One region of the Pseudoalteromonas sp. LC2018020214 genome, then DNA from elsewhere that is predicted to be linked to it. Evidence: predicted binding sites of a transcription regulator. Region 1 holds the regulator's gene; each other region holds the start of a gene.
The links. The regulator sigma-54, encoded in region 1, starts transcription at its own class of promoters, with help from an activator protein. The targets are predictions, from matches to a motif close to GTTGGCACGNNNNTNGNNT.
Positions count from the first base shown of each region.

Region 2: JG479_RS14610 (LiaF domain-containing protein) is a predicted target of sigma-54. The motif match lies at 1,351-1,369, and genes of this name have one in related genera.
Region 3: JG479_RS15255 (TorF family putative porin) is a predicted target of sigma-54. The motif match lies at 1,410-1,428, and genes of this name have one in related genera.

Region 1 covers NZ_CP066804.1:678,733-682,019, reverse strand. Annotated here, with positions in the region: gene lptA (lipopolysaccharide transport periplasmic protein LptA) at 1-238, shown strand, start outside; gene lptB (LPS export ABC transporter ATP-binding protein) at 235-960, shown strand; gene JG479_RS02905 (RNA polymerase factor sigma-54) at 1,030-2,541, shown strand; gene hpf (ribosome hibernation promoting factor) at 2,568-2,855, shown strand; gene ptsN (PTS IIA-like nitrogen regulatory protein PtsN) at 2,860-3,287, shown strand, end outside.
Region 2 covers NZ_CP066804.1:3,278,520-3,281,806, forward strand. Annotated here, with positions in the region: gene JG479_RS14600 (YqaE/Pmp3 family membrane protein) at 292-450, opposite strand; gene JG479_RS14605 (BON domain-containing protein) at 523-1,089, opposite strand; gene JG479_RS14610 (LiaF domain-containing protein) at 1,418-2,086, shown strand; gene JG479_RS14615 (VOC family protein) at 2,125-2,541, opposite strand; gene suhB (inositol-1-monophosphatase) at 2,785-3,287, shown strand, end outside.
Region 3 covers NZ_CP066804.1:3,406,437-3,409,723, reverse strand. Annotated here, with positions in the region: gene JG479_RS15260 (YIP1 family protein) at 1-431, opposite strand, end outside; gene JG479_RS15255 (TorF family putative porin) at 624-1,310, opposite strand; gene JG479_RS15250 (hypothetical protein) at 1,588-2,751, opposite strand; gene JG479_RS15245 (helix-turn-helix transcriptional regulator) at 2,907-3,107, opposite strand; gene JG479_RS15240 (hypothetical protein) at 3,116-3,287, opposite strand, start outside.

The DNA of each region.
Region 1 (3,287 bases):
TATGAGCGCCAGTGCTGACGAAGTGCGTTATGATGTATCTAAGCGTTTTTTAACGCTTGTTGGTAATGCACAAGTATCGCAAGCGGGACAAAAAATAAATGCTAAAAGCATTACCTACGATATAGAGCAGCAGCTAATCAGTGCCGAAAAAGATGAAAACTCAACTGACCGCGTTCACACAATTTTAGTACCGATCGAAACTAAAAAAAGTAAAAAAGGCGATAAAGGTCAACCATGAGCACATTAAAAGCAGAACTATTGGCAAAAAGCTATAAAGGTCGTGAAGTTGTAAAAAACGTCGGCCTTGAAGTACAAGCTGGCAGTATAGTTGGCTTACTTGGCCCTAACGGTGCTGGTAAAACAACGACTTTTTATATGATTGTAGGGCTTGTTCCTAGCGACAAAGGTAAAATATCTATTGATGATAACGATATTACTCTTTTACCTATGCATAGTCGTGCTAGATTAGGCATAGGCTACTTACCACAAGAGTCATCGATTTTTAGAAAGCTGACTGTTTATCAAAACTTAATGGCCATTTTAGAAACGCGCAAAGAACTAAATAAACAAGCCAGAGAAGACACGCTCAATAACTTATTAGATGAATTTAGCATACAACACATTCGTGATAGCCAAGGTATGGCATTATCGGGTGGAGAACGTCGTCGTGTAGAAATAGCACGAGCGCTGGCAGCAGATCCTAAATTTATACTACTGGATGAACCGTTTGCCGGTGTTGACCCTATTTCGGTATTAGATATAAAGAAAATAATAGAACATCTTAAAAATCGTGGGATTGGTGTCTTAATTACCGACCATAACGTAAGAGAGACCCTTGATGTTTGTGAAAAAGCCTACATTGTTTCTCATGGGGAGCTGATTGCATCAGGTACTCCAGAACACGTATTAAATGATAAAACAGTACGCGATGTTTACTTAGGCGAGCAATTTAGGCTGTAACATTTACGCCATGTCTTTAAGCATCTGCTAGTATTAATTATAACAACATAAAAGGATTGTTAGAGATACATGAGGCAATCACTACAGCTGCGCATGGGCCAGCAACTTACAATGACTCCACAGTTGCAACAAGCTATTCGTTTGTTGCAACTCAGTACATTGGATCTCCAGCAAGAAATACAAGAAGCTCTCGACAGTAATCCACTATTAGAGGTTGAAGAGGCAGACTATTCTGAAGACGCTGCTGGTAAAAACGAGCAAAAAGCTGATACCGATGACATAACTGTTAGCGCATCTGCTGATGATGCTCCGAGCGAATACGAACAAGATACTGGTGAAGCACTTGCAAAAGACACGCTAAGTGACGACATGGCTATGGATGTTAGTTGGGATGAGTACATGAGTGCCGCCCCAGCAGCCTCATCAGGTCCAATGCCTGAAGACGAATCAATATACCAAGGCGCCTCTACTGAAACGCTCCATGAGTATTTAATGTGGCAATTACAACTAACGCCATTTAGCCCTACCGATGAAGCCATCGCTATTGCGATTGTAGAGGCCGTCGATGATTCAGGTATTTTAACACTAAGCTGCGAAGAGATTTTAGAAAGCTTTAATCAAGAAAACGAAGATGATAACGAAGATGATAACGAAGTTGAACTTGATGAAATTGAAGCGGTATTAAAACGCATCCAACTGTTTGATCCTGTTGGTATTGCTGCACGTAGTTTACAAGAGTGTTTGTGTATTCAGCTTAATCAATTTGATAAAGAAACACCTTACATTAATGAAACGAAAATGATTTTAACCGAGCATATTGATCTATTAGCAGCTCGCGACTATCGTACATTAATGAAAAAAACTAAGCTCAAAGAAGAAGAGCTTAAAGAAGTAATGACACTAATACATACTCTCAACCCAAAACCTGCAGATACTATTGTAAGGGAAGAATCTGAGTATGTTATTCCTGATGTGTCAGTTAAAAAAATTAAAGGCCGCTGGGTTGTCGAATTAAACCCAGATAGCATGCCTAAAATTCGTGTTAATAGCCAATACGCGGCAATGTCTCGCACTGTAAAATCAAGTGGTGACAGCCAGTTTATTCGCTCACATTTACAAGAAGCTAAATGGTTTATTAAAAGCTTAGAAAGTAGAAACGACACGCTATTGAAAGTTACTAATTGTATTGTTAAGCAACAACAAGGCTTTTTTGAACATGGCCCTGAAGCCATGAAACCAATGGTTTTAAATGATGTCGCTGAAATGGTAGAAATGCACGAATCGACAATTTCACGCGTAACTACTCAAAAGTACATGCATACACCCCGTGGTATATTTGAGCTTAAATACTTTTTCTCAAGCCATGTAAGTACTGAAAACGGTGGTGAATGTTCATCTACAGCAATACGTGCGCTTATCCGAAAATTAATCGCAGCAGAAAACTCAGCAAAACCATTGAGTGATAGCAAAATAGCGGATATATTGGCTGAGCAAGGAATTAAAGTAGCAAGACGTACAATCGCAAAATACCGCGAATCTCTTGCTATTCCACCGTCAAATCAGCGTAAAAGTCTGATTTAAGACGCTAAACTAAGAGGGTAATGCTTATGCAACTAAACTTAACTGGTCGTCACGTAGAATTAACCGATTCACTAAGAGACTATATTAATACTAAATTTGCGAAGCTTGAAAGACACTCTGATCATATAAATAATGTTCATGTCATTCTCGATGTAGAAAAATTAAATCAAAAAGCAGAAGCCACAATACACGTAAGCGGTGCTGAGCTATTTGCCTCTACAGAACATCAAGATATGTATGCCGCTATTGACTCGTTGATCGACAAGCTCGATCGCCAAGTAATCAAACACAAAGAGAAGCTTGCTCGACACTAATATGATGAAATTAAGTTCACTTATATGCCAGGACTGCAGCAAAGCTGCGGTCCTTTTTAATAGCAAAAAAAGAATTTTAGAGTTCATTAGCGAACTTGCTCACGACAAACTTCCGTATTTACCGCAACAAGATATTCTTAATGCTTTAATGAGCAGAGAGAAATTAGGTAGTACAGGTATAGGGCGTGGCATTGCTATTCCTCATGGAAGAATGAGCGGTGCAGAAGAGCCTTTGGCTTTAGTGCTCGTTAGCGAAACTCCAATAAACTTTGATGCAATCGATAATCGCCCTGTTGATATTTTTGTCGCACTCATCGTACCAGATGGCGATAACCAGCAGCACTTAAAGACTCTAGCAACCATTGCTGATAAACTAAACAACAAAGATTTTTGTAAACAGTTACGCAGTGCAAAATCTGATACTGAGCTTTA
Region 2 (3,287 bases), 1.1 Mb from region 1:
GTATATTGTAGATGTATAAACACACTAATGTTGAAGATTTCCTAAATGGCATCAAGTCAGAATCTGAGCGCGACTGTTAGCTGGAAAGCTTATTAGTAAACAATAAGTATAGTTTTAAAATAATATTGGGAGTGAGTTAAGGAAGTGAATTAATGGGTTGAAGAGCTTTAAAAATTGGATTTAACCTAAAAACTATCTAAAAACTCTTTAAAAACTAATATTGTGAGCCGATCGGTACTAAAGTATTTAGCTAAACCTCAGTAGTCGGCTTGCACAATATATAATCTGTCATTATTTTTTCGCAATAATGTAGATTGCATGTATTAACCCTGGGAAATAACCTAGCAGTGTTAATAGAATATTTAACCAAAAATGCATACCTAAGCCAACTTGCAAAAACACACCTAATGGCGGTAATAAAACCGAAAGTATTATACGAATAATATCCATGATCAAACTCCATTTAAATTAAACATTGAAAAGACTTAAAGCCCAGCATTACTGGGCCTTAATTATACTGTATTATTCAGCAACAATAGCTAGTTTATCAACTACATCGCGAACATCTTCAGCATTTTTAGCAATTTTAACTGCTAGTTGCTTTTCAGCTTCAGACTCTACAGAGCCATTCAGAGTTACCACACCGTTGTCGGTATCAACATCAATGTCTGTACCACCTACTTCTGAGTCAAACAGGAAGCGAGTTGTGATTACAGTGGTGATTTTAGCGTCCGTTAGGTCGTTATCATCATCGTCCATCATGTCGTTGCTTTTATCTTCGGTGTCCATGCTTTTAACAACAGTAAGGCTGTTATCAACATCAGTTACACCATCTAGGCTAAGTACAAGTTCTTCTGCTAGCTCTTTATCAAGTTCGCTATTAACTTTACCTGTAAGTACTACCTTGCCATTTTTTACATCAGTGTTAATGTCAAAGTTGTTTAGATTAGTGTTCATAAGTAGAACGGTTTCTGCCTTACCATCAATCCAAGCATCTTTACTTTCGTTTTCCCAGCTGTTTGCTTGGGCACCCATAGCCGTAGTACCAAGAACTAGAGCTGCGATAATAGATTTGTTAAATGTTTTCATAATCTTTCTCCTTTTGATTAAAGACACTTTAACTAATGCGAGCTTCAGGCCAACTTTATTTATACTTAAAATTCAATAACTTGAATTAATTAAGAGATAAAACCTTATCTATGTTTGTGTAACTATTTACAGGCTACTCGGTAAAACTTTCTCAAATAGTGAAAATAGCTAGATAATTGCTCTTTTGGTTAATCTATCGTTAATATAACAAAACAAAAAACACCGTTAAAAAATAACCAATTGATAATTAATGAAATTATATTTGGTACGCGGTTTGCAGCCTAACTACGAGAGCAGTATCAATAGTAAATATAAGAAGGAATAACTCATGTCTGTAAAAGTTGAAGACCGCCCAATAGAGCAAGTACGCGAACAAGTGATTGATCAATTAATTTATAATTACAGTCATGGTGTTATTTCTGTTGATGCATTTGAAAGACGTTTAGATAATGCGATGGATGCACCTAATAACGAAGCACTGCTAGCCTTAGTAGAAGACTTAACACTTAATACCGATCAGCAATATAAAGCAGAAAAACAATCGCAATTTACACCACATTATAGTGCACAGCAAAACAGTGATGATGATTTTACATTACGCAGTATTTTAGGATCTAACGAGCGAAGTGGTCAGTGGGTTGTGCCAAAAAATATATATTTGAGTAACTTTATGGGATCGGTGGTGCTTGATTTCACTGATGCTATTTTTGCGCATCAAAATGTAACTATTCACGTTAACTGTATTTTTGGTAGCGATGAAATTTACGTACCAGAGCATGTCAATGTAGTGTCTAAAATGTTTTGTATTTTAAGTAGCCTTGAAAATAAATCTGTGTCGCTTAACAAACGCCAAGGCCCTACAATTCATATTGAAGGAAAGGCAGTAATGGGCTCGGTTGAGGTGAAAATAAAGCGCACAATTAAAGAAAAATTTATAAGCTTTGCAAATGAGCTAAAAACCCAGTTTGGCACGGGTAATAATAACCGCTCACTATAATTGAGTAGCAGCACTTTAGCGTGCTGCTTAGTATTTTATTATAAATCGTTATTTCGCTCGCTTGGTATATCACTTAAATACTCTACAAACTCAACTTCAAACCCTGCAGGATCAATAAAGTAAACGTTTTTCCTAAATGGATTCTCGCTACCTTGCTTGCTTAGAGTAAAACCCGCTTTATTTAAGCGCATTACTACTGCGCTTAAGTTATTTGTTACATAAGCAAAGTGTGCAAAACCAATTTGATGGCCCGATAAGTTTCTGTTTTCACCTTCACCATGACTGCTTATCGCAATGTAATGCGTGTCATCTCCAAAGTGTACCCAGCGTCTTGGTTTTCCATGCCAATCGCCTCTGCCCTCACTTCTAATAGACCAATGCGGAAATACAGCGCGATAAAATGTAAGCATACTATCTATATCACTCACGACTAAGTTTACGTGCTCTAAATACATAATGTTATCCTATCAGTTAAGTTAGGAGTACGATAAAACCTCAAGTTAACTTTAGGTAAAGTGTTATTTAAAATTAATTTATTTAAATTCAGATAATTATTTTTTAAAAATATTTAAACTTTTCAATCTTGTATAAAAAACAAACACAAGTATTTAGGGTTTATTGTTTACTTTATGGCAAAAGTCGCTAAAATACGCCGGCTGAAATATATAAACGTTCTTTTACAACCCAAAGGTAATACCATGCATCCAATGTTAAACATTGCGGTTCGCGCTGCGCGCAACGCAGGCAAAATTTTACTTCGCGCAAGTGAAGATTTATCAAAAGTTGAAGTGCAACAAAAAGGCGCTAACGACTTAGTAACTAACATTGATAAAGAAGCCGAAGCCGTAATTCGTGACACTATTTTACAGTCTTACCCTACTCACTCAATTGTTGGTGAAGAACTAGGTGAGCATAAAGGCAAGGATGATGATTACCAATGGATTGTAGATCCTATCGATGGAACAACTAACTTCATCAAAGGTATCCCTCATTACGCGGTTTCTATCGCACTTAAAGTTAAAGGTCGTTTAGATCAAGCTGTTATTTATGATCCAATTCGTGGTGAGCTTTTCACTGCATCTCGCGGTCAAGGCACTCAGTTAAACAGTAAACGTCTACGCGTTAGCAAAACTACGGTTCTTGCAGGAACTGTACTTGCTACTGGTTTCCCTTTCAAAAACAAAAACCACATGGATGCATA
Region 3 (3,287 bases), 970 kb from region 1:
CTTGAAATAACAACTGGCATTATTGTCCAGGTAGCGAATCCATACCAAGCTCCGTAGCTATGTTCTGATTCAGGATCTTGTTTTGCCACAAGCATATAATAAAGTGCCATTAATGCATTCATGATAGCCAGCGCAATTACGCCGCCAAACAAACCAAACCATATTTGGCCTTCTGCATTTTGCTCTATACTTTGGCGAATCATTTTTTGCTCGCCAATCGTCGCATCAATAGTTGATGCTGCTACTTGCTCATTAATCAAAAACTGCATATCAACAGTGGAATAAAAAATATAAATACTCGCCATTGAAACTAAAGACATGACTATAAAAGCAAGCCATGACCAACCTTTGGCGTGTTCAACACCATTGAAAGCTTTACTAGGACTTATATAAATATCGAGTAGGGCGCTAAACGCGTTAGGTGATTTCATTATTATTCCTTTATACCTATTTTATGGCTAGGCAGTTATAAATGCCCAGTGACTAGGTAATAGAATAAAGGAAAATGTATGTATTGTTTTCATTCAATTGTAACGGTTTGTTAACAGATGTAAGGGGTCTTGTTCAAAAACAAGAAAAGGGCCAAAAGGCCCTTCGTGTCGCAGCAAGTAACACATTCTTTCTTATAAATTAAAGTCTACAGAATAAGCAACGTAAGCTTTAATATCTGAGTCATCCATATCTGTATCAGATAAACCAAAAGTGAACCCATCTTTCGAAATTGATACACCATAATCTAAGATATTATCATCGCCAATAAAGTCACCAGAGTAGTGGCCTAAGTGAAGTGCCATTTCAGTGCCGTTACTGCCAACAGCAAAACCGTAGTCAGCTGTCAGGTAAAGTGAATCACCAAAGTCTGTACCATCACCACTTGCAGCTGATGTTGCAAGTACTGAAGCACCAAATGTAAAGCCTTCAACACTGATGCTACCGTAAATTTCAGAGAAATCTGCGTCAGCTTCAGAAGCGGCATCTGGGTAAGCGTAATAAATATAGCCAACATCGTAGCTAACGCTTTCGTTAATGTCGCCACCAAAGCCTGCATATAAATCAAGCTCATAGGTCATTTCATCTGCCCACGATGCATTTGAAGCCCAAGTACCTGCATAAAAGCCCGATTCATTGGCGTAATCAATACCGCCTGAAATAGCTGCATCGCCCCCAGTTTGCTCTTGACCACGCCATAAGTAGTTTGATGTTGCCGCTGCGTTTGCTGTTACTTCAGCATGTACGGCTGTTGACGTTAAAGATGTTGCGCCCATTAATGCTATAGCACTTATAGCGATGGTTTTTTTTAGTTTTAGCATGTCCATTTCCCGTTATATGATTTTTTGCTCGCCAAGGTTTTTATTATGTATTCGGAACCTTTAGGCTGACGGCTTTTTATTGTTTAACTAACGGGATAATTGCACTGTATGTGCCAGCTTCATTATTTTTTATTAAAAATTATTTTTATACATTAAAAACATGGGCTTGTATTTTATAGATTGAGAAGAGATATGGCATGTAGGAAGATGTTGCGCACACTGCTGGTGCATAAATTAACCTAGCCGCACCATATAAGTACGGCTAAATTAGAAGTTTTTAGCCAAATATAGTGCGCATAAGGCTAATTGTTTCGTTTACACTACGACCTTTTTGAACTTCACTCACAATTGAATCGCGCTTACTGCGAATGTGCTCAGGAATATCGTCAGCAGCAAGTGCGCGGTCTACTAAAATTTCTGCAGACTCTTTACCTCTACGCTGAGTTTTACCTGTCGTAGTTGTAGTTCGTTTAGGCTTACTTAACAGTTTGATGTAGTTAGAGTTATCTGGTGTTTTAGCATCAGCATAGTGAAAGAAACATGGGATTAGTGCTTTAATAGCAACTAATTGTTCTTCTAACTCATTACTAGGTTTAGCCATTTTGTACCATGACATAGCTTGAATACCTTTTACAATATCTTGCCAGTAACGCTCAAAATCACTATTTTTAAGTTTAGAAACACCAAGGGCACCGCATAATGCATCTAACCGATTGTTTGTGATCGGAGTAAATATATCAGGGCGACGCATTGCAAGCAGTCGTGTTGCAGGCGCAAGTGTTGGTTTTTCATTATTGTCGGTGAATATTTTTGAATAAGCAGCAACAAATTGTTGATATTCGTATTGAGTAATGTCACCTTCAAGTGGAATATTTACTAGTGCATCGTCAAAGGCACCTGGTAAATCGCCAAGCATTTGATGAAAGCTCTTCGCACTTTTTGTTGATGCAAACCATTCAACGTCAAAGTTGTATGTGCTTGGATCAAGTGATGCCATGTGCTTACCGCTAAACGCAAGTAAGTCTTCAGGAATCATATCTTTGAGAGATTGTTTACGAATGCTCTTAATGTAGTCTACTAAGCGAAGCTGTTCATCAAGAGCAATAACGTCTTTGTGTTGTTCTACAAATACACTTACAACAGGCCACGGAGCAATACGTAAAGTTTTAACCTGTAAAAAGCTGATAGCTGAAATAAGCTGATCGTGTAGCTTCTTAAGTACTGGTAATTGCTGCGGCTCTAGTAAATCGTAGTTCATACGATCTCTGCTTGCACTTAGCAATTCGTAACACCAAGGTAAAAAATCATCAGGGTGGTTTTCTACTTTCACGGCCATAAGGTTAAGGCTTAATTCTGAAGATTGCTTCAGAATGTTCTGATAGATTTGATTTTCTTGTTCGCCTAGCGTCATTTTTGACGGTGAAATTAGCAGTTTTTTCATGCCTTGTAGAATCTCCGGTTTAGATATATATTTTTTTGCTGGTCTATTTTAGCGCAATTACGCTAATAACAACAGCGCTGTCCTCCATACGTTGTAATTGAAGTAGCTAAATCGGCGTTTTTGCTAATAGAATGAGACCAACGTTTTAACATGTATCAATCATTTTTATCTAGTACAAAGAGACTTTCAACTGAGGTATTAAAATGCTTTGCTATTTTTAGAGCAATTATTACCGAAGGGGTAAATCGTGCCGTTTCTACTGTACTAATAGTCTTACGTGAAACCGCAATTAGATCAGCCAAGTCTTGTTGAGAAAGGCCTGCTTCTTTGCGGTATTTTGCAATTTTATTTTGCACTTTTGCTCCTAATCTTTGCTTTGCCAAAGAATTGATACGCCGTATATTAAACTCATTACAGCAAGGTAAAATGTAGCCATCATGCTGTGAGATACTTCTAAAGCAAGAGTATCGGAGAGTAAGTACACGCCACCCATACTAAAAAGTAAGCCAAGCACGACATGTTTATAGGCAATAGTG